3 regions of the Janthinobacterium sp. BJB401 genome follow, and region 2 is predicted to be linked to each of the others. Evidence: predicted binding sites of a transcription regulator. Region 2 holds the regulator's gene; each other region holds the start of a gene.
What was found. The regulator sigma-54, encoded in region 2, starts transcription at its own class of promoters, with help from an activator protein. The targets are predictions, from matches to a motif close to TGGCANGNAANCTGCTTT.
Positions count from the first base shown of each region.

Region 1: the regulator sigma-54 is predicted to act here: its motif matches at 5,729-5,746, upstream of HWE17_RS13620 (TorF family putative porin).
Region 3: the regulator sigma-54 is predicted to act here: its motif matches at 4,102-4,119, upstream of adh (aldehyde dehydrogenase).

Region 1 is NZ_JABXFH010000018.1:1,086-9,051, reverse strand. Features, by position in the region: gene HWE17_RS13645 (PTS sugar transporter subunit IIA) at 8-412, opposite strand; gene gshB (glutathione synthase) at 427-1,383, opposite strand; gene gshA (glutamate--cysteine ligase) at 1,481-2,779, opposite strand; gene HWE17_RS13630 (ammonium transporter) at 2,984-4,519, opposite strand; gene HWE17_RS13625 (P-II family nitrogen regulator) at 4,531-4,869, opposite strand; gene HWE17_RS13620 (TorF family putative porin) at 4,881-5,648, opposite strand; gene HWE17_RS13615 (accessory factor UbiK family protein) at 5,919-6,167, shown strand; gene HWE17_RS13610 (YifB family Mg chelatase-like AAA ATPase) at 6,282-7,802, shown strand; gene HWE17_RS13605 (hypothetical protein) at 7,867-7,966, shown strand, end outside.
Region 2 is NZ_JABXFH010000002.1:211,629-219,594, reverse strand. Features, by position in the region: gene rapZ (RNase adapter RapZ) at 102-965, shown strand; gene HWE17_RS02680 (enoyl-CoA hydratase/isomerase family protein) at 966-2,051, opposite strand; gene raiA (ribosome-associated translation inhibitor RaiA) at 2,187-2,549, opposite strand; gene HWE17_RS02670 (RNA polymerase factor sigma-54) at 2,619-4,097, opposite strand; gene lptB (LPS export ABC transporter ATP-binding protein) at 4,102-4,857, opposite strand; gene lptA (lipopolysaccharide transport periplasmic protein LptA) at 4,857-5,438, opposite strand; gene lptC (LPS export ABC transporter periplasmic protein LptC) at 5,464-6,075, opposite strand; gene HWE17_RS02650 (HAD family hydrolase) at 6,118-6,651, opposite strand; gene HWE17_RS02645 (SIS domain-containing protein) at 6,651-7,661, opposite strand; gene HWE17_RS02640 (monovalent cation:proton antiporter family protein) at 7,770-7,966, shown strand, end outside.
Region 3 is NZ_JABXFH010000075.1:1,156-9,121, reverse strand. Features, by position in the region: gene HWE17_RS27165 (PQQ-dependent methanol/ethanol family dehydrogenase) at 254-2,020, opposite strand; gene HWE17_RS27160 (DUF779 domain-containing protein) at 2,051-2,440, opposite strand; gene adh (aldehyde dehydrogenase) at 2,496-4,016, opposite strand; gene HWE17_RS27150 (beta-propeller fold lactonase family protein) at 4,268-5,224, opposite strand; gene HWE17_RS27145 (TonB-dependent receptor) at 5,429-7,582, shown strand; gene HWE17_RS27140 (ABC transporter substrate-binding protein) at 7,637-7,966, opposite strand, start outside.

The sequences.
Region 1 (7,966 bases), on a different contig from region 2:
TCACTCTTTACTCGCCCACGCGAATGCGGTTATCGACGCGCACGGCGCCGCTTTGCGCACCGGCCAGCGCCATCTCCACCACCACGTCGAGCGTGTCGCGGCGATACGTGATGGCGCGCAGCAACATCGGCAGGCTGATGCCAGCGATGACTTCCACGCGACCCGCATCGGCCAGCTTGTTGCAGCAGTTCGACGGTGTGCCGCCCTTCACATCGGTAATCACCAGCACGCCGGAACCGTCGTCGAGGCGGCAGATGGCGTCCGACGCCAGCTTTTGCACTTCGGCCAGATCCTGGTCGGCGACGACGTCGATGGCTTCAAACCGTTCCGTTGGCCCCCGAAACACATGCGCACAGGCGGCGATGAAGGCCTGTCCCAGCGGTGCATGTGTCATGAGCAAAATCCCTACCATAGTCATTTCACCTTCTAGCGCTGCTGCGCTTGCGCAACGCCATGCTCGACGGCGTCGACAAACATGGCCGCCACGTCAAAACCCGTCTGCTGCATGATTTCCTGGAAGCAGGTCGGGCTGGTGACATTGACTTCCGTCAGATAGTCGCCGATCACGTCCAATCCTACCAGCATCAGGCCGCGCGCGGCCAGGATCGGCCCAAGCTTTTCTGCGATTTCCAGGTCGCGCGCCGTCAATGGCTGCGCCACGCCCGTGCCGCCGGCGGCCAGGTTGCCGCGTACTTCGCCGGCCTGCGGAATGCGCGCCAGCGAAAACGGCACCGGCTTGCCGCCGATGACGAGGATGCGCTTGTCACCCTTGTCGATGTCGGCGATAAAGCGCTGCGCCATGATGGTTTGCGCGCCGTTGTCCGTCAGCGTCTCGATGATGGCGCCCAGGTTCAGGCCATCGGCCTTGACGCGGAAGATGCCCGTGCCGCCCATGCCGTCGAGCGGCTTGAAGATGACGTCCTGGTGCTTGACATGGAAGGCGCGCAGGCGCGCTTCGTTCGACGTCACCAGGGTCGGCGAAGTGAATTCGGAAAACTGCGCAATGGCCAGCTTTTCATTGTTGTCGCGGATGGCGGACGGCTTGTTGAAGACGCAAGCGCCCTGCTTTTCCGCCAGTTCCAGCAGATACGTGCCGTACACGTATTCCATGTCGAACGGCGGATCCTTGCGCTCAATGATGGCGTCCAGGGTCGACAGGCGCACTTCCTCGGTGGAGAGCACCTTGTACCAGTCGTGTTCGTCGCCGGTCAGCTCGATGTGTTTTACCAATGCCGTGACGATGCCCTCTTCCAGCGCCATGTCTTTCTGTTCGAATGCATACACGGCGTGGCCGCGTTTGGCCGCCTCGCGCATCATGGCGAAGGTGGAATCTTTGTAAGTCTTGAAGCCTGCCAGCGGGTCGGCAAGGAATGCAATTTTCATGGTGCGTCCAATCGGGGAGCCTGGATAAGGAATGCTTGATTCTAGCCGAGATCGCCAGGCGCGGTAGTCGCCGCGCCTGGCAAGCCTCCGTGATGGATCAATACACCTCGGGATTCGGGTCCGTGCGCTCCATTTCCAGCGATGCGGCCAGCAAGGCCAGGCGCGCCACCACGCCGTACACATAGAAGCGGTTCGGCGCGGCCGTGCCCGGCTTGGCCTTCAAGTCCGGCACGGCGTGCTGCTGGGCAAACGCCAGCGGCACGTACTGCGAGCCGGGCGCGTTCAGGTTCTGGTCCACGCCACGCTCCGCATGCACGCGATAGAAACCGCCCACCACGTAGCGGTCGATCATGTAGACGACGGGCTCGGCCACGGCATCCTTGATGCTTTCAAAGGTCGGCACGCCTTCCTGGATGATCACGTCGGTCACCAGCTGGCCATCCTTGACGATGGACATTTTTTCGCGCTGCTTGCGCGACAGGTCGCGCACTTCGCTGGCGTCGCGCACCGTCATGATGCCGGTGCCATACGTGCCCGCATCGGGCTTGACGATGACGAACGGCTTTTCCTTGATACCGTATTCCTTGTATTTCTTGCGGATCTTGGCCAGCAGCACGTCGACGCTGGCGGCCAGCGCATCTTCGCCCTCGCCTTCCTGGAAATTGACGTCGCTGCACTTGGCGTGGAAGGGATTGAGCATCCACGGGTCGACATCGATCATCTTGCCGAATTTTTTCACCACTTCATCGTAGGCCGTGTAGTGGTTGCTCTTGCGGCGCAAGGCCCAGCCCGCATGCAAGGGCGGCAGCAGGCTTTGCTCATGAATATTTTGCAAGATATCGGGGATGCCGTCCGACAAGTCGTTATTCAGCAGAATCGTGCACGGGTCGAAATCCTTCAAGCCCAGGCGGCGGCCATTGTTCAGGCGCACGAGCGGCTCGATGACGAGCATGTTGCCATCTGGCAACGCCAGCGGTGTCGGCTGGGTGATCTCGGGCGACCACGAGCCGAAGCGCACGTGCAGTCCCGTCTGGCGGAAGATCTGCATCAGGCGCGCCACGTTTTGCAGATACTGCGGCGTGGTGTTGTGCAATTCCGGCACGATCAGCAGGTTGCGGGCGTCCGGGCAATACTTGTCGATGGCGGCCATGGCCGCTTGCACGGACAGGGGCAGCATTTCCGTGGCCAGATTATGAAAACCGCCAGGGAACAGATTCGTATCGACGGGCGCCAGCTTGTAGCCGGCGTTGCGCAAGTCTACCGAGCAATAGAAGGGCGGCGTGTGCTCTTGCCACTCCATGCGAAACCAGCGCTCAATGGCCGGCGTCGCGGCCAGAATCTTTTTTTCGAGGTCGAGCAGCGGTCCGGTCAGGGCCGTGACGAGATGGGGAACCATAGTTACATCCTTAAATTATGTGCAGTATTCAAAAAAGCACACAGAACTGCCGACTATATTACCGTGTAAGTACCCCAAATCGGGGCAAAAGCCTTGTTTTAAAGACCTTTTACATTCCCACAACGAAAAAAAGGCACCTCAATGAGGCGCCTTTTCCAGCCGGACATGCCGCGCCGGGGCGCTGGCATGCCAGATGATTGCTATTTAACCATGATACGCTTGCTCGCCATGGCTCGTGATATCGAGGCCTTCGCGCTCTTCTTCTTCCGGTACGCGCAGGCCGATGACGATGTCGACCAGTTTATAGGCGATGACGGAGACCACGGCCGACCAGAGGATGGTGGTGCCGACCGCTTGCGCCTGCACCCACACCTGATGGCCGATCGAGTACGGATCGGCCGACATCTTGTTGGTGACGTAGTCGAAAACGCCCTGGCCGCCCAGTTGTGGCGCAGCAAACACACCCGTCAGCAGGGCGCCGAGGATGCCGCCCACGCCATGCACGCCGAACACGTCGAGCGAATCGTCGGCACCGATCAGGCGTTTCAGGCCATTCACGCCCCACAGGCAGACGACACCGGCCAGCAAGCCGATGACCAGGCCGCCCATCGGGCCGACAAAGCCGGCCGCCGGGGTGATCGCCACCAGGCCGGCCACGGCGCCCGATGCGCCACCGAGCATCGAAGGCTTGCCTTTGCTGATCCATTCGCCAAATACCCACGACAGGGTCGCTGCAGCAGTGGCCAACAGCGTATTGACGAAGGCCAGGGCAGCCACGTCGCCTGCTTCCAGCGAGGAACCGGCATTGAAACCGAACCAGCCCACCCACAACAGCGATGCGCCTATCATGGTCATCGTCAGCGAGTGCGGTGCCATCGATTCGCGGCCGTAACCGACGCGTTTGCCGATCATGATGGCGCCCACCAGGCCTGCGACAGCGGCGTTGATGTGCACGACGGTGCCGCCGGCGAAGTCCAGCGCGCCTTTTTGCCAGATCCAGCCGGCCTTCAGGGCTTCGCTGGCCGAGGTGGCGGCGTTGGTGATCAGGTCAGGACCGGTCCAGAACCACACCATGTGGGCCGCTGGCAAGTAGGCGAACGTGAACCACAGCACGACGAAGGCCAGCACGGCGGAAAACTTGGCGCGCTCGGCAAAGGCGCCGACGATCAGTGCGCAGGTGATGGCGGCAAACGTGCCCTGGAAGGCCACGAAGACGAACTCGGGGATGACGACGCCCTTGCTGAAGGTGGCGGCGGCGGCAAACGTACCCTTGGCCGGATCCCAGATGCCGTTCAGGAACAGGCGGTCGAAGCCACCGAAGAAGGCGGTTTTTTCCGTGAAGGCGATCGAGTAGCCGTAGATACACCATAGCACGATGACCAGCGCGAACACCATGAACACTTGCATCAGCACCGACAGCATGTTTTTCGAGCGCACCAGGCCGCCGTAGAACAGGGCCAGGCCGGGGATGGTCATCAAGATCACCAGCAAGGTGCTGATCATCATGAAGCTGGTGTCGCCTTTGTTGGCGACGGGCGCGGCGGCTGGCGCGGCAGCGGCCGGGGCCGGCGCGGCGGCGGCAGGCGCTGCATCAGGCACCGGCGTGACGGCAGGGGCGGCGACGGCCGTGGTCGTGGCCGCCTCCGTCTTGGCGGGCGCATCGGCAAAGCTCGGCGTGGCAACGCCAAACGCACACAGACAGGCTATCCCGGCTAGCAATTTTGTTATATTTTTATGCATCAATATTCCCCTTAGAGCGCTTCGTTGCCGGTTTCACCGGTACGGATGCGGATGACCTGTTCCAGGTTGTAGACGAAAATCTTGCCATCACCGATTTTACCGGTACGCGCGGCACCTTCGATCGCTTCAATGGCCTGGTCGACAATAGCGTCATCGACGGCTGCTTCAATCTTGGTCTTTGGCAAGAAATCAACGACATACTCGGCGCCACGGTAGAGTTCCGTGTGACCTTTCTGGCGGCCGAAACCTTTGACTTCCGTGACGGTTATGCCTTGCACATTGATAGCCGACAAAGCTTCGCGTACTTCGTCCAATTTGAACGGTTTAATGATTGCGGTAATCATTTTCATGGCAGTCTCGCTTAAAAGGTTTTGGACACGGTCAGCACGAGACCCGATTTCGCCAGATTCTTGCCATTCGGTGCCAGCGACGTGATGTTGGCTTTGACGGCAGCCAGGGAAACGGTCGCCATGCCAAAGTCCTTGGTCACGCCGATCTTGTAATCGCTGTAGCTGAGGGAATCGTTGTGCTCGACTTTCTGACGGCCCACATGCAGGTTCAGCATGTAGCCATCATGCACCTCGACGTTGGCGCCCACGTCCAGGTAGCCGCTGTTCTTGCTGTCGGCAACACCGAACAGATTGGTGGTCGAATGCGAGTATTTGATATACATCGGGCCGTAGCCGAGTTGGCCGTACAGCTCGAAGGTGTTGGCATTGGTGCTCAGACCATTCGAGGGATAGAAATAGTACAGGCCGCCCACGTCATAGGTAAAATCCTTGCTGATCTCGCCCCGCTTGCCGCCGTAGATATCCCATTCCAGATCGGTATCGCCGCCGCCATCCTTGATCCATTTGATGCTCGACAGCCAGGTGCCCACATACAGGCCCGTCGGGTTATGGGTATAGTCGGCACCCCCGCTGATGGCCGGGTTCAAGCGGCTTTGCGAAATGCCGCGGTAACGGTAGTCGCTGGTCAGCGCCACGTTGTAGCTAACCACGTTATCAGGCACGGCTTCGGCCGCAGCAGGCGCCGCCACTGCATCCTGGGCCATGGCGCTACCGCACACGGCGGTCATGGCCAGCGTCAACGCTGCAGCTAAAGTCATGTTCTTGGACAGATTCTTCATGGCGATTCCCTTTTATTGAACTTTTAAAGCGGTTGAGGTTTAAAATCTTGGCTGGAGATCACAAAGCGTTCATACCTTCTTTAGCAGAATACGTGCCAGCTCACTTGCCACCTTGACAGGTGCGTTTCCGGCCATACATACCCTGCAAGCCTGTCGGCATGCGGGTATGGGCTGCTGAAGCATTGTGAATTTGCCCAGTTTCGCACCAGATTAACGCCGCTGTGCACCGCAATGGTGCGATGCACAGGCCGCACCATAAAAGGACTGACCATGGACATGAATACCTTCTTTAACGACTTGCAAGGCAAGATCCATCAAGCCATCGAAAACTCGCCGGCCAAGGATATCGAGAAAAACGTGAAATCGATGATGACCCAGGGCTTCGCCCGCCTCGATCTGGTCACGCGCGAGGAATTCGATATCCAGGCGCAAGTGCTGGCCAAGACGCGCGCCAAGCTGGATGCACTGGAATTGCGCCTGATCGAACTGGAAACGCGCCTGAACGATCCAAAAGCCTGAACCGCTGTTGTATGCAGGGCGCCGTAATCGGCGGCCTTGCTGGCATACCTCAAGCCTGATGCCGTTTCAAGCGCTAGACTGATACTGCCCGCGTCCGCGCTACAGGGGAGTCTGATGAGTCTGGCCGTCCTGAAAAGCCGCGCCCTGTCCGGCATGGAGGCGCCCGAGGTAAGTGTCGAAGTCCACCTTGCCAATGGCTTGCCTTCGTTTACGATTGTCGGCCTGCCGGATACGGAAGTAAAAGAATCGCGCGACCGCGTGCGGGCCGCGCTGCAAAACTGCGGCTTTGAGATGCCGGCGCGGCGCATCACGGCCAATCTGGCGCCGGCCGACCTGCCCAAGGAATCGGGCCGCTTCGACCTGCCCATTGCGCTGGGCATCCTGGCCGCCTCCGGCCAGTTGCCGGGCGACCAATTACACCACTATGAATTCGCGGGCGAACTGTCGCTCTCAGGCCAGCTGCGCCCCATCCGCGGCGCCCTGGCCATGACCTTTGCCATGCAGCGCAGCCAGTTGGGCGCACCACGCGCCTTCATCCTGCCGCGGGCGAACGCGGACGAAGCGGCCCTCGTCAGCGATGCCTGCATCTATCCCGCCCACAGCCTGCTCGAGGTCTGCGCGCACTTTGCCGCGCACGCCAGCCAGACGGCCTTGCAACGCCACCAGCCCGTGCTGGCGGCGCACGCTTTTCCCTATCCCGACTTTGCCGATGTGCAAGGGCAGCAGCAAGCGCGACGGGCGCTGGAAGTGGCGGCGGCAGGCGGCCATAACGTCCTGATGATTGGCCCTCCAGGCGCAGGCAAGACCATGCTGGCCAGCCGCTTCCCCGGCGTGCTGCCGCCCATGAGTGATGAAGAGGCGCTGGAATCGGCTGCCGTGCATTCGCTGGGCGGCCACTTCAAAGTGGAGCACTGGAAACGGCGCCCCTATCGCGCGCCGCATCAGACGGCGTCCGGCGTAGCCCTGGTGGGCGGCGGCAACGTGCCGCGGCCTGGCGAAATCTCGCTGGCCCACTGCGGCGTGCTGTTTCTCGACGAAATTGCCGAATTCCAGCGCCGGGTGCTCGATGTCTTGCGCCAGCCCATGGAATCGGGTGTGATCAGCATTTCACGGGCGGCCCGCCAGGCGGAGTTTCCCGCCCGCTTTCAGTTGATCGCCGCCATGAATCCCTGCCCGTGCGGCTATCTGGGCCACGCTTCCGGCCGTTGCCGCTGCACGCCAGACGCCGTGCTGCGTTATCACAATCGCCTGTCCGGCCCGCTGCTCGACCGTATCGACCTGCAAATTGAAGTGGCCGCCATGCCGCCCGCGGCGCTGGGGCGGCGTGCCGGCGCCGGCGAAAGCACGCAAGCCATCGCCACGCGGGTAGCGGCAGCCTATGCCCTGCAGCTGGCACGCCAGGGAAAAACGAACCAGCGGCTGAGCAACACGGAAATCGAACAGCATTGTCGGCTGGAAACGCATGGCGAACAGTTGCTGCATGGCGCCATGACGCGATTGCACTGGTCCGCGCGCACCTACCACCGGGTATTACGCGTGGCGCGCAGCATCGCGGACCTGGCGGGCAGCCCGGCCATCACACCGCCACATGTCGCCGAAGCGATCCAGTATCGGCGCGTGCTGCGTGAAATATAAGGTGGCCGGTGCCCGCCACACGTGCGCGATTGCGCGTGAGTGGCGGCGCTGCTACCATCTGCTGATGAAAAAAACATCACTTGCCCTCTTCCTGGCGACGCTCGCGGCTGCCAGCGTCCTGTCCGCCTGCAGTCCGAAATTCGACTGGCGCGACTATCGCAGCC
Region 2 (7,966 bases):
CGACGGGTCTGACCCCACATTGACTCGAACAATAATTGCAATAATTTGTAAAGATAATTGCCTTGGGAGCAGAGCGTCGATCTTTATTGTATGATCGGCGTATGCATATCGTCCTTATCACCGGAATATCCGGCTCCGGTAAATCCGTCGCGCTCAATGTGCTGGAAGATACCGGTTACTATTGTGTCGACAACCTGCCACCGGCCTTGCTGCCCAGCCTGGTGCAAACCCTGCTCGACGAAGGCACACCGCAACTGGCCGTCGCCGTCGATGCGCGCAGCGCCGAGTCGCTGACCAGCCTGCCGCACAATGTGGCTCTGCTGCGCGACCAGGGGCACGACGTCAAGGTCATGTTCCTGACGGCGACCACGCATTCGCTGGTGGCGCGCTTCTCGGAAACGCGGCGCAGCCATCCGCTGTCGCACGAATTGCGTCCGAACCAGAATCCCGCCAGCCGCCGCACCCTGATCGAGTGCATCTCGGAAGAACGCGAACGCCTGTCGGCCATCGAACAGCTGGGCCATGTGATCGATACGTCGGAACTGAGCGCCAACAAGCTGCGTGCCTGGATCAAGGATATCGTCGCCTCCGAGCGCGCGCCGCTGACCCTGTTCTTCGAATCGTTCGCCTTCAAGCTGGGCGTGCCGCTGGACGCCGATTTCGTCTTCGACGTGCGGGCCTTGCCGAATCCCTATTACGACCTGGCGCTGCGCCCGCTCGACGGCCGCGACGCGCCCGTGATCGCCTTCCTCGACGCGCAGCCGAGCGCGCTGGAACTGCTGGCAGACATCCGCGCCTTCATCGAAAAATGGTTGCCGTCATTCAAATCCGACAACCGCAGCTACCTGACGGTGGCGCTCGGTTGCACGGGCGGCCAGCACCGTTCCGTGTACATGGCGGAACGGCTGGCGCAGTACTTCGGCCCCAACGAAAGAGTCGTGCTGCGCCACCGCGAACGCTCCTAGTTAATTCAGGTGGCGCAGCGGATGCGCTTGAGCCGGCCAGACGGGGGCAAAGAAGCGCGCCACCTTGGCCGTGTCGACCTCGTCCAGGCTGGCAGGATTCCAGCGCGGCGCATTGTCCTTGTCGACCACCAGCGCGCGCACGCCTTCGAGCACTTCGCCATGCTCGAAGTTATGGCGCACCACCGTGCGCTCCAGACGCAGGCAATCGGCCACGCCCAGGTGAGCGCCCCGCTGCAGCAATTCCAGGGTCACCGACATCATCAAGGGCGAACGCAGGCGCATGGCCGCCAGCGCCTTGGTGGCGAATGCGCTGTCGTCCTGCGCCAGCGAGGCCATGATGGCAGCCACGGACGGCGCGCCGAAATGGCGGTCCAGCGCCGCGCGCGCCGTCGCCAGGGAAGATACCCCCGCCCCGGCCTGGAACGGCGCCGCCAGCGCCTTGATGGCCACCGGCAAGGCCTCGCCCGGCGTCGAGTCGAACAGGGCCAGCAGCGCCCCCATCTGCGCCTCGGGCAGGTAGACATCGGCCAGACCCGTGTACAGGGCGTCGGCCGCGTTGATGGTCAGGCCCGTCAAGCCCAGGTACAGGCCCAGCTGGCCGGCCAGGCGGGACAGGAAATAACTGCCGCCCACGTCGGGGAACAAGCCGATATTAACTTCCGGCATGGCCATGCGCGTGCGGCCCGTGACGATGCGCAGGCGGTTGCCTGGCCCGGCTTGCGCCACGCCCATGCCGCCGCCCATCACCACGCCGTCCATCACGGCAATATACGGTTTCGGATAGAAATGAATCACATGATTTAAGGCGTATTCTTCCGTAAAGAAATCTTCCAGCAAGGCGCTGCCGCCTTGCGGCGTGGCAAGGCCCGCATCGTAAAAGAAGCGGATGTCGCCGCCGGCGCACAGGGCTTTTTCGCTGCTCGATCGAATAACGACGGCGTCCACGTGCGGATCGTCGCGCCAGGCCAGCAGGACCGCGCTCAGGGCGCGCACCATCTCCAGCGACAGGGAATTCAAGGCTTTCGGACGGTCGAGCACGATGTGCCCGGTGCGGTTGCGGATGGAGGTCTGGACGAAGTCGCTCATGGCAGGCAGGAAAGAAGTGAAAGTGCAAACATTCTAGCCCTTGCGCGGGGAAGATTGCGTTCAACAGGTCCAGGCGCAAAAAAGGGCGCAAGATGTGCGCCCTTAGTTGATCACAACTGCTGGAAGCGGGTGGCCTTAAACGGCGACGACGGCGTCTTCCTCGGAGTTGTCTGGCAGATGCTTGATCGCCTCTTTACCGTGCCCTTGCACTTTGGTTTTGTATTTCATCACTTGCCTATCGAGCTTGTCGATCAGGGTATCGATCGCGGCGTACAGGTCGTGCGCCAGGCTTTCCACATAGACAGTCTTGCCACTCAAACGCAGGTTGACTTCAGCCTTTTGACGTTTTTCTTTCTCTTTGAGGTTATCCACGGTCAGAATCACGGCGATATCGATAACTTGATCGAAATGACGTTTCACGCGCTCCAGCTTCGTTTGTACGTATTCACGGATGGCTGGTGTCACTTCGAGATGATGTCCGCTGATGGTGAGATTCATACACACTCCTAAAGATGATCGGGTTCGTGCGGTCCATCCTATCCGGCCCGCAGAGGAACCGAAAAAAACTTACAAACACTTACGCAGGCTCACTGGCGGAATTTTCAACGCTTCCCGGTATTTGGCAACAGTACGTCGCGCAATCACCATGCCTTGTTCCCCCAGCATGTCCGCAATCTTACTGTCGGATAAAGGATTTTTAGGGTCTTCTGCTCCTGTCAGTTGCACGATCAATGCCCGTATCGCCGTCGATGACGCTTCGCCCCCCGCTTCGGTGGCGACGTGGCTACCAAAGAAATATTTCAACTCGAACATGCCGTGCGGGGTCAGCATGTACTTTTGAGTTGTTACCCGCGAGATAGTACTCTCGTGTAAACCCAGTGTATCAGCTATTTCACGGAGCACAAGGGGGCGCATGGCAACGGCCCCATGCGAGAAAAAGTTCTTTTGTCTTTCTACTATCGCCTGTGCCACGCGCAGGATGGTGTCGAAGCGCTGGCGCATATTCTTGATCAGCCACTTGGCTTCCTGCAACTGTGCGCCCATGGCGCCCTCGCCCTTGCCCTGCTTGAGCAGGTTGGCGTACATGGCGTTGACGCGCAGGCGCGGCATGACGTCGTTGTTCAGGGTCACTTGCCAGCCATTGCGCGCGCGCTTGACGACGACGTCGGGCACCACGTAATCGGACACGTCCGAGGCGAATACGGCACCCGGATGCGGATTGCACTGGCGAATCACCGTCTGCGCCTCGCGCAAGTCTTCATCGTCGCAATCGAGGGCTTTTTTCAGCTTGTTGAAATCGCGCTGGGCAAACCAGGCCAGGTGCTTTTCCACGATGACGAGGGCCATGCGCCGCGTCACCATGGCGATGTGCGGCAAGCGCTTGATTTGCAGGGCCAGGCATTCGGACGCATTGCGCGCGCCCACGCCCGGCGGATCGAAACTTTGCAGCAGCGACAAGGCCGTGCGCATCTCGTCGGCGTCGATTTCCAGCTCTTCCGGCAGGCGCGCCAGGATGTCGTCGAGCGACTCTTCCAGGTAGCCATTGTCGTCGAGCGCGTCGATGATCAGCTCGACCAGTGCGCGGTCGCGCAATTCAAGCACCGTCACGCGCATCTGCTCCATCAGGTGCTCACGCAGGGTGCAGTGATGGGCTTCCAATTGCGGACGCGAATCTTCGTCGTCGGGCGCCTTGCCGCGGCTCGCCTCGCTCCAGTCGCTGTCGCCGCCCTCGGCTGCGGCCGGACTGTCGCCCGCCTCGCCATCAAAAGTTTCCGCTTCGGCCGGCGCGGCGGGCGCTTCCTGGCCTGGCGGCTGGGGCGGCGCTTCGGCCGGCGCCGCCGTGGAACTCAAGGCGCCATCGGACAGCAGGCGCAGCGAACGGTCGAGCGGATCATCGAGGCGTTCGAGCAAGGGATTGTCCGTCAGCAATTGCTCTAGTTCCTGGTGCAATTCCAGGGTAGACAATTGCAACAGGCGTATCGATTGCTGCAACTGCGGCGTCAGTGCCAGGTGCTGCGAAGTGCGCAGCTGCAATGATTGTTTCATTGGCTTACATGCGGAAGTGTTCGCCCAGATAGACCCGGCGTACCGACTCGTTCGCGATGATGTCGTCGGGGCGTCCCGACGCCAGCACCGAGCCCTGGTTGATGATGTAGGCACGGTCGCAGATACCCAGCGTCTCGCGCACATTATGATCGGTGATCAGCACGCCGATATTGCGCTCCTTCAAGAAACGCACGATGCGCTGGATCTCGATCACGGCGATCGGATCGACGCCGGCGAACGGCTCGTCGAGCAGCACGAAACGGGGATCGGTGGCCAGCGCACGGGCGATTTCCACGCGGCGGCGCTCGCCGCCCGACAGGGACAAGGCCTGGTTCTCGCGCAACTTTTCAATCTGCAAGTCGGCCAGCAATTTATCCAGGCGCTCCTCGATCTCGGCCTTCTTCAAAGGACGGCCTTCGACGGTCTGGATTTCCAGCACGGCGCGGATATTGTCTTCCACCGTCAGCTTGCGAAAGACGGACGCTTCCTGCGGCAGGTAGGACAGGCCCATCTGCGCGCGGCGGTGGATCGGCAGGCTGGAAATGTCCACGCCGCTGATATCGATGCTGCCGCCATCGGACGGCACCAGGCCGACGATCATGTAGAACGAGGTGGTCTTGCCGGCACCGTTCGGGCCCAGCAACCCCACCACTTCGCCGCATTCGACTTGCAGCGAGACATCATGCACGACTTGCCGCTTGCCATAGGTTTTTTGCAGACCGCGAACGATCAGGGTGCTGCCGCAACGTGTATTTTCCATTATTTCTTTCCTGGCGCGGGCGTGGCCGGCGCTTTCTCCGCCGCCGGCGCCTTGGTCTTCGGCTGGATCACCATGCGCACGCTGCCGCCATCGGGCGTGCTGGTGCCGCTGTTGGAATTTTCCATCGCAAACACTTCCTTGCGGCTGTCATACGAGATGAAGGCGCCGTTGGCCACGTCGGTCACTTTCGTGCCTTCCAGGCGCGTCAACTTGGCCCGGGAAAACAGTTTCACCACTTCCGTCTTGTTGTCGTATTCCACGCGCTCCGCTTCGCCTTCGACCCACAGGTCGCCCGCGCCATCGCGCTTCTGGCGGAAGGTGGCCAGCTTGCCGGGATCGGCCCAGAAGGTAATGAACTGGTAGCCTTGCGGATCTTCCGTGATCAGGGCCCGGCCCGCCTTCATGGTCAGGGTGCCCTTCACCAGCACGACGTCGCCCGTCAGGGTGCGCACCTGCTTGACGTCATCGACGTGGCCGCTGCGTGCCGTGATGACGGCTTCCTTCTCGGAATCGGCCTTCTCGGCATGCGCCACGCCCATGATGGCCAGGGAAAATACGGTCAACAGCAAGATCTTCTTCATAGTATGGTTTCCTTGTTTCATTCTGTCATTTTGCCGCCGCGGCCGGGCGCGGTTTCGGCGGTAGGACCATGCGCAGCGCATTCTGCACTTCCACCACGCCGGTGGCGTTATTGGCCTTCATGCCGACGCCATTGAGGCGCGAGGCGCCCGTCAGGATATCGACAGGCACGTCCGTTTCCATTCTTTCCTCATCCGGGAACACCGTCAGCGCTTCCGTCCTGACTGTCAGGTTCTGCGCCTTCGGACTGGCCACGCGGTCGATCACGACCTTGCGGTGCAGTTGCAGCCGGGTATTGTCCTGGTCGATATGCGCCAGTTCCGCGTTCATGTTCAACGGCGGCATGCCTGGCGTGAGCTTGCGCACGAAGGGCTGGTCGATATCGGACGAATCGTCGGCCGGATAATGCGTGAGCTTGGTGCCCGACACGATATAGCTGGGTTTGCCCGTCAAATCCATGCGCACCAGGCTGAAATTGGTGATGAAATAATCGGGCTCATCCAAATGTTTGCTGGCCTTGATGTCCTGGCTATTCTTGTTCATCACTTCGAGCAGCCAAAAGCTGGCCAGCGCGACAACAACCGCGCCCAGCAGGGTAAAAATCGTGCGCCAGCGATGGGCGCCTCCTGGCTTACGCATAGGGTTTCACACTTTCCAATATCACTGGCGGCAAGGCGCGCCTCACTCCAGGAACGGCGCCATGACGCGCACATAGTTGTCCTGGGCGCGCAGCAGGAATTCGCAGATCTCGCGCACGGCGCCGCGGCCGCCGCCGGCCTGCGTCACATGGTGCGCCAGGCCCTGCACTTCCGGACGCCCGCCCGGCACGCTGACGGCAAAACCGACGCGCTTCAGGATGGGGGCATCGATGACGTCGTCGCCGATATAGCCGCATTGCTCTTCCGTCAAGCCCGTCAGCGCCAGCAGTTCGCGAAACGGCGTCAGCTTGTCGTGGCCGCCCTGGTGCACATGGGTAATGCCCAGGTCCTGCGCGCGGCGCGCCGTGATGGCCGAGCGGCGCGCGCTGATGATGGCCGTCTGCACGCCCGATTCCTGCAGCAGCTTGATGCCCAGGCCATCATACACATTAAACGTTTTCATCATCTCGCCGTCCGGGCCGAAATGCAGGCTGCCGTCGGTGAGCACGCCATCGACGTCAAAGATCATCAGTCTGACCTTGGCCGCGCGTGCCAGATTGTCCGCTACGCTGTCCATCAGATCACCTTCGCTTGCGTCAAATCATGGATATGCAGCGCGCCCACCAGCTTGCCGTCGGCATCGACGACCAGCATCTGGTTGATGCGGAACTGCTCCATCACGGCCACGGCATCGACGGCCAGGCGTTCGGGCGCGATGCTGCGCGGCTGCGCATGCATGACGTCGCGGATCGCCACTTGCGTGAAATCCTGCACGCGCTCGAACATGCGGCGCAAGTCGCCATCCGTAAACACGCCCACAGGGCGGTTGTCCGCGTCGACGACGGCCGTCATGCCCATGCCCTTCTTCGTCATTTCTTCCAGCGCCTGCAGCAGGGATGCCTGCACGGGCACTTGCGGCACCCGTTCGCCGCTGCGCATGACGTCATGCACGTGCGTGAGCAGGCGGCGGCCCAGGGCACCACCCGGATGCGAGCGGGCGAAATCTTCTTCCTTGAAGCCGCGCAAGTCGAGCAAGGCCACGGCGAGCGCGTCGCCCAGGGCCAGGGTGACGGTGGTGCTGGCCGTCGGCGCCAGGTTCAGCGGACAGGCTTCTTTTTCAACAGAAACATCCAGGTGCACGTCGGCCAGCTGGGCCAGGCTGGAATTCGGTTTACCCGTCATGGAAATGAGCACGCCGCCCATGCGCTTGACGACGGGCATGATGGCCATCAGTTCCGACGACTCGCCGGAGTACGATATGGCAATAAAAGCATCTTCCGAGGTGACCATGCCCAGGTCGCCATGGGCAGCTTCGGCCGGATGCACGAACAGGGCCGGCGTGCCGGTGGAAGCGAGGGTGGCGGCAATCTTGCGCGCGATATGGCCGGATTTGCCGATGCCCGAGACGACGACTCTTCCTTTGCATTGCAGCAACAGCGCCACGGCGCGGCCCACGCTGTCGTCCGTGGCCAGGCGCGCGTGCAGCGCAACGATGGCGTCGGACTCGATCTGCAAGGTGGTGCGGGCCAGCGCGACAGCGCGCTCGGTCGTCGCTTGCATGTCAATTCGATCAAAAGCTTTCAGCATTGTTTTTTCATGGGTTACACTCATGCCCAAAGTATAAACGAATTAGGAAAGCAAAAAACTTGCCAGTCACAACAAACAACGATTTCCATTGACCGTACCGGGCAACCCATGTTTTCCTCGCTTGAACTGACCCTGATGTTACTCGGCAGCGCCGTGCTGGGCGTGGTCGCTTTCAGAATGTTGCATTTGCCGCCCATGCTGGGCTACCTGGCCGTTGGCATCGTCATCGGCCCCCACGCGCTGGGCCTGGCGGCGGAAAACGAGGCCAGCCACACCTTGGCCGAATTCGGCGTCGTCTTCCTGAT
Region 3 (7,966 bases), on a different contig from region 2:
ACACCAGTGATTGATGTACCTCAAGCTTTGGCAATAAGCGTGCCCAGCACGGCCCAGAGGGAGAAAGAGAAAAAGTGTATTTAAGGTGTGCAGCAGCGGATCAATCGCCACTGACAGTGTTCATTTTTTGACCGCAAGCAGGCGTATCGGGCATCCAGGTAAACAAAAAACTGACGGCCTGGGCCGTCAGCAAAAAGAAAACACCCGGCGGACAGGGAGACACCCATCCGAGTGGCCCGGATGCTTCACCCCGTTACTTCGATGCCAGCTTGAAAACCCACACGGAACCGCCCTGCTCCAGGAAGTTGACTTTCTTCGCCACTTCGCCGCCCCACAACGGCACCGCGCCACCCCAGCCGGAAACGACGGCTACATATTGCGTGTCGCCATCCTGCCAGGTGACGGGCGGCGCCACGACGCCGGAGCCCGTCTGGAATTTCCACAGCTCCTTGCCCGTCTTCGCATCGACGGCTTTCAGGAAACCTTCCGGCGTGCCGTAGAACACCAGGTTGCCGGCCGTGCTCATCACGCCGCCCCAGAGCGGCGCGTTGTTCTTGATTTCCCACACGATCTTGCCCGTCTTCGGATCGACGGCGCGCATGGCGCCGATGTAGTCGTCAAACAAGGGCTTGATGGTGAAACCGGCACCGAGGAAAGCGCCGCCCTTCTTGTAGCTGATCGGCTCGTTCCAGATGTCCATGCCCCATTCGTTCGCCGGCACATAGAACAGCTTGGTTTGCGGCGAGTACGCCATCGGCATCTGGTTTTTGGCGCCGAGGAAAGCGGGTGCGGCAAACACGGTCGTGCCCTTCTTGCCCTCCTCTCCCTTGGTCGGGTCGCCAGGACGGCCGGCGGCGATGTAGTTTGGCCGGCCCGTCTTCAGGTCGATGCTGCTGGCCCAGGTGATTTTCTTCACAAACGGAAAGGCGTTCTGCAGCTTGCCCGTGTTGGCGTCGATCACATAAAAGAAACCGTTGCGGTCGGCCTTGCCGCCGTAGCGCTTGCCATCCATGTCGAAGGTGACGAATTCGTTGGCGCCGTCGAAATCCCAGGCATCGTTCGGCGTGTTTTGATACGCCCACTTGATCTGCCCCGTTTTCACGTCGAGCGCCACGGTGGAGGACGAGTACAGGTTGTCGCCGGGACGCAAGTGGCTGTTCCAAGGCGCCGGGTTGCCGGTGCCAAAATACGCGAGCTTGGTTTGCGGATCGTAGGTGCCGCCCATCCACGTCGAGGCGCCGCCCGTTTTCCACAAGTCGCCCGGCCAGGTCTTGTTCACCGTTCCCGAAATGCCGTTATCGATCGCTTTGCCATCCTTGTCGTAGCGGTGGCCCATATGGCCCTCTACCGTCGGCCGGCTCCACACGAGGTCGCCCGTCATCGGGTTGCGCGCTTCGACCCGGCCGACGATGCCGAATTCGCCGCCCGACACGCCCGTCAGCAGCAAGCCTTCGGCGATCAGCGGCGCGGCCGTCATCGAGTAGCCAGCCGCATAGTCGTCGACTTTTTCCTTCCAGACGATCTTGCCCGTGTTCTGGTCCAGCGCCACCAGGTAGGCGTCGAGCGTGCCGAAAATCACCAGGTTGCCGTACAGGGCGGCACCGCGGTTGACCACGTCGCAGCAGGGCATGATGCCGTCCGGCAAGCGATGCTCATACTTCCACAGCTTGGCGCCCGTTTTCAAGTCGACGGCAAAGATACGCGAATACGAGGCCGTGACGAACATCTTGCCATTATGAATCAGCGGCTGCGATTCCTGGCCACGCTGTTTTTCGCCGCCAAACGAGAACGACCAGGCCGGCACCAGCTTGGCCACGGTCTTGTCATTGATTTGCGTCAACGGCGAATAACGCTGGCCCTGCGTGCCCATGCCAAACGACAGCACGCTGGCCGGATTCTTCGCCGTGCTGTCGAGCATGGCATTCGTGACATTGCCCACGTCGGCCGCCTGGACCAATGAGGCCAAGGATGCCAATCCCAAACCGACGACGATCCCCATGATTTTTTTCTGCACAATCATCTCCCTCTGTTTTATTAGTATGTGTATGTATCAAGTCTTGCGGTGCTCATGCGGCTGGGCATGCAACAGCGCGCACTCTTCATCGGTGAACAGGCGCGAGCGCGTCAAAAAGCGCTTGCCCGTGCCGTTGTCGAGTGAAAACATGCCGCCATTGCCATCGACCACATCGATAATCAACTGGGTATGCTCCCAGTACTCGAATTGCTCGAGTCCCATGTAAAACGGTGTGTCATTCAAATTGCCGAGATAGATATCGGTATCGCTGACATCGAACTCGCCCAGCGCATAGCACATGGGCGCGCTGCCGTCGCAGCAACCGCCCGACTGGAAAAACATCAGCGGGCCGTGACGCTGGCGCAACTTGTCCATCATTTCCAGCGCCGCATCGGTGGCGACCACCCGGGCAATTGCTGCACTCATGGCATCCCTTTCTGCGCGCCGCGCCTGGATTGACAGGCGCGGCGCGTGTACAGGTTTAGAAGAAGCCCAGCGCTTTCGGGCTATAGCTCACCAGCAAGTTCTTCGTTTGCTGGTAGTGATCGAGCATCATCTTGTGGTTTTCGCGGCCGATACCCGATTGCTTGTAACCACCGAACGCGGCGTGGGCCGGATACAGGTGGTAGCAATTGGTCCACACGCGGCCCGCCTGGATGGCGCGTCCCATACGGAAGGCGCGCGAACCGTCACGCGTCCACAGGCCGGCACCGAGGCCGTACAAGGTGTCGTTGGCAATCGCCAGCGCATCGGCCTCATCCTTGAAGGTGGTCACGGACACGACGGGCCCGAAGATTTCTTCCTGGAAGATACGCATCTTGTTATTGCCCTTGAACACGGTCGGACGCACGTAGTAGCCGCCTTCCAGGTCGCCCGCCTGCGTATTGCGCTCGCCGCCGGCCAGCACTTCGGCGCCTTCCTGGCGGCCGATGTCGAGGTAGGACAGGATTTTTTCCAGCTGCTCCTGCGACGCCTGCGCACCGATCATGGTGGACGAGTCAAGCGGGTTGCCCTGCTTGATGGCCGCCACGCGCTTCAGGGCGCGTTCGATGAATTTCTCGTAGATCGATTCCTGGATCAGCACGCGCGATGGGCAGGTGCACACTTCGCCCTGGTTCAGCGCGAACATGGCAAAACCTTCCAGGCACTTGTCGAAATACTCGTCGTCCGCATCCATCACGTCTTCAAAGAAGATGTTCGGCGACTTGCCGCCCAGCTCCAGGGTGACGGGAATCAGGTTTTGCGCGGCGTAGCCCATGATCAAACGGCCCGTGCCCGTTTCGCCCGTAAAGGCGATCTTGGCGATGCGCTTGCTCGACGCCAGCGGCTTGCCCGCTTCCAGGCCGAAACCGTTGATGATGTTCAACACGCCCGGCGGCAGCAGGTCGCCGATCAGCTCGATCAACACCATGATGGACGCTGGCGTCTGCTCGGCCGGCTTAAGTACCACGCAATTGCCGGCGGCCAGGGCTGGCGCCAGTTTCCACACGGCCATCAGAATCGGGAAATTCCACGGAATGATCTGACCCACGACACCGAGCGGCTCGTGGTAGTGGTAGGCATAGGTTTCCGCATCGATTTGCGCGACAGAACCTTCCTGCGCGCGGATGCAGCCGGCAAAATAACGGAAATGGTCGATGGCCAGCGGAATGTCGGCATTCATCGTTTCGCGGATCGGCTTGCCGTTGTCAATGGTTTCCGCCGTGGCGATCAGGCTCAGGTTCTGCTCGATGCGGTCGGCGATGCGGTTCAGGATATTGGCGCGCTCGGCAGGCGAGGTCTTGCCCCAGGCATCCTTGGCGGCATGCGCGGCGTCCAGCGCCAGTTCGACGTCTTCCGCCGTGGAGCGGGCGATTTCGCAAAACGGCAAGCCGGTGATCGGCGTGATGTTAGGAAAGTATTCACCTTTTACTGGGGCAACAAATTTGCCGCCGATGTAATTGTCATAGCGTTGTTTGAAGGGATTGGCTACGCCCAGTTTGCTGATGTCTGCGAGATTCATGTCGTCCTCTATCGGGTTAATTAGAATGGAATTACTTAATTAAAATTAAACGTCCTGGTACAGATGGGGTGAGTACACGGAGTCTTCCGCAAATGCCGTGCCAGCTCGCCATCCCACTACAAACTTAGCCGGTTTTACTCTTGTTGCAAGGGCGCGGCATCAATACCGGCGCGCTTTTCAGCGCATGCCCGGGCTTGAGCCGCTGCACAATGGAACAGGTGTACCAGACTGGAACACCTGCGCCTGTGCCACTAGCGAATCACCACGCCCCATGGCAATTCGCCCACGGCAATATCGGCCACCTTCTGCGCGCTGGCCGTGTCGATGACGGAAACGCTGTTCGAGCGGCCATTGGCCACGTACAGCTTGGCGCCATCGGGCGTGATGGCCATATTCCACGGGCGCTTGCCGACGGGAATGGTGGCCGTGACCTGATGACTGGCCGTGTCGATCACCATCACCGTGCCATCGATACCGTTCGAGACATACACCTGCTTGCCGCCGGGATGGACCACGATGCCGTTGGCATTCTTGCCCGCAGGAATGGTGGCGATGGCCTTGCGCGCGGCCATGTCGATGACGTAGACGGCATTGACCAGTTCGCACGCCACGTAGGCACGGCCCGAGTCCGGACTGAAGCCGATGCCGCGCGGGCGCAGTCCCACGGCAATGGACGCCACCTGGCGGCGTTGTGCCACATCAATGACGTCGACTTGCTCGGCCTCTTCCGCACTGACCAGCAGCCAGCGCCCATCGGGGCTGAAAACGGCATGTTCCGGGTTACGTCCGTGCACCTTGATATCGGCAAGCAAGCTGCCTGTATGCCCGTCGAGCAAGGCCACACTATTGTTTTCCTCGACGGCCACGGCCACATGACTACCATCTTGCGAGGCGCTGACACCTTCCGGCGACTTGCCCAGCGCCACCGTGCGCACGGGCGCGCCGCCAGCGTTATCGATCAGCAGCAAGGCGCTGCTGGCCGCGTCCGTGACAAACAATTGCCGCCCGCTGGGGTCGGCGGCAATGCCGCGCGGACGCTTGCCTGCGGCGATCTGGCGCACGACCTGGTCGGTCGCCGTATCGATCACGCTCAGGGTGCCCGATTTTTCATTGGGGACATAAGCAAAGGGAGCGGCCTGGACGGCGGTGCTGGCGAGCGCCGGCAACAGCCAGAAAACTTGGCGCAAGCGCAGGAAGAAGTTGGGCATAATCACCTTTCGATGGCAAAACACAGGAAAAGCGCGCGGCATCGGCGCATCTGAACATTGCTGCATGCAAACGCCGTGCCACTGACACGCGTATAATTTCAGCCCACCAATGGAGACATGGCAGGCATATTGCTTGATACAACTATGCAGACCTGCGCCGCGCACGCGACCAAAGCAGGCTTTTATTCACATTGGAGAATCCGCATGCAGCATCGTTTCCGCCTGAACACCATCGCCAGCCTGTTTGTCGCCGGCAGCGCCACCCTCGCCCCCCACGTCTTTGCCGCCGAGGCAGCTGACCTGGCCAACGGGCAACTGATGGATACGGTGGTCGTCAGCGGCAGCCGCATCGCCCACCCCAGCCAGGAAGTGCCGGCCTCGATCGACGTGGTCGACAGCGCCCGCATCCAGGATGGCCAAATCCGCGTCAACGCGTCGGAAGCGCTGGCCGCCGTGCCAGGGCTGGTTGTGCAAAACCGCCAGAACTTCGCGCAAGACTTGCAGATCTCGTCGCGCGGCTTCGGCGCCCGCTCGGCCTTCGGCGTGCGCGGCGTCAAGCTGATCAGCGATGGCATTCCCGCCAGCATGCCCGATGGCCAGGGCCAGGCCGCCACGTTCAACCTCGATACGGCCGAGCGCATCGAAGTGCTGCGCGGACCGTTTTCTGCCATCTACGGCAACCATTCGGGCGGCGTGATCCAGCTGTTTTCCAAAGATGGACAAAATCCCCCGTCCGTCGAATTGAATGTGGTGGGCGGCAGCTACGGCACCAACAAGGTGGACTTGACGGCGCAAGGCCAGGCAGGCGGCATCGGCTACGTGCTCGACGGCTCGCGCTTCCGCACCGATGGTTTCCGCGACCACAGCGCCGCCACGCGCGAACAGGCGTTCGGCAAGATCACCGTCAAGCCGACGGCGGACAGCAAGCTGACCATCGTCGCCAACAGCCTGCATCAGGGCAACACACAAGATCCGCTGGGCGCCACCTGGGCCACGTTTGCCCGCGACCCGCGCGCCGGAGAAACCGATGCGAGCGACACGCAGAACCCGAAGCTCACCCTGGCCGAGCGCTACAACACGCGCAAGAGTATCGACCACCAGCAAATCGGCGCCACCTATGAACAGTCGTTCGGCGACGACCGCCTGCATGTAATGGTGTATGGCGGCAACCGCGACGTGATCCAATATCAGGCCTTCTCCAAGTTCCTACAAAATCAAACTATTAATGGAGTACTCACACATTCAGGCGGCGTGGTCGACTTCCAGCGTGAGTTCTACGGCATCGACACCAACTGGCTGCACGTGAACCAGTTGGCAGGCGGCAAGCTGAGCACGACCATCGGCATCGATTACGGCCGCTCCAGCGACGACCGCACGGGCTATGAAAATTACATCGGCAACACGTTTGGCGTAAAAGGCAAGCTGCGCCGCGACGAGCAGAATGTCGTTTCCAGCCTCGATCCCTATATCCAGGCGGAATGGCAAAGCGGCCCATGGCTGCTCAGTGCAGGTTTGCGCTACAGCAAGATGAAAGTGGCGGTCGACGACCACTATCTCAGCAATGGCAACGACAGCGGCAGCCTGGAGTTCAGCCACACGACACCGGTGCTGGGTCTGCTGTATAAACTGACGCCGAACGTCAACGTCTACGCCAGCGCCGCGCGCGGTTTTGAGGCACCTACCTTGAATGAACTGTTTTACTCGGGCACCGGTGGCGGCTTCAATTACCAGTTGAAACCAGCCACCAGCACCAACCTGGAAGCGGGCATCAAGGCCAGAATCGCCAACAACACCCACGTAAACGCGGCCGTGTTCCAGATCAAGACCAACGACGAGCTGGTGGTCGACAAGTCCAGCGGCGGGCGCACCAGCTATCGCAATGCAGGTAAAACCTTGCGTCAGGGTATGGAAGTGTCGCTGGACTCGAACTTGCCATATGGCTTCACGACAAAAGTGGCACTGACCAGCCTGCACGCCGTGTATGACCAGGCGTTTGGCAGCGTGCGCGAAGGCAGCCGCTTGCCGGGCGTGCCCAGCGCCAATCTGTTCGCGGAACTGGCCTGGAAAGACACACTTGACCGTTTTGGCGCGGCGCTGGAAAGCGTGGCCAGCAACCAGGTCTACGCGGAAGACAGCAACATCGAAAAACCGGCGCCCGGCTATACGGTGTTCAATGCGCGCTTCAACGCCAAACAAAACGTGGGGAATTGGCGCTTCAAGGAATTTGCCCGCCTGAACAATCTTTTCGACAAGACCTACGTGGGCTCCGTCATCGTCGGCGACAGTAACAAACGCTACTATGAAGCGGCGCCGGGACGCAACTGGTTGTTAGGTGTCAGCGCGCAGTACAGTTTCTAAAACAAAAAGCCCGTACATCTTCCGATGTGCGGGCTTCACATACAGCATGGACTGTTACGGCCGCGCTTCCTTCACGCCATACTTTTCAAAGATGGTTTTCAATTCGCCGCTGGCCGCCATCTCGTTCATGGCTGCCTGCAGCAACCTGGCCACGTCGAGTTGTTGCTTGCTGACGGCCAGGCCCACGGCCCAGCCCGCGCGCGGCAGGCGGGCGAACGCCACTTCGCTCAGGGGGAAAGCGGGATCGCTTTTCAGCACCGATTCGATTTCCGAACGATTGGCCAGCACGGCGTCGAGCTTGCCCGCCTGCAATTGTTGCAAGGCTTCGGCGGCCGTATCGAAAATGCGCACATCGTCGCGGTACTTGCCATTATCTTCGCCCAG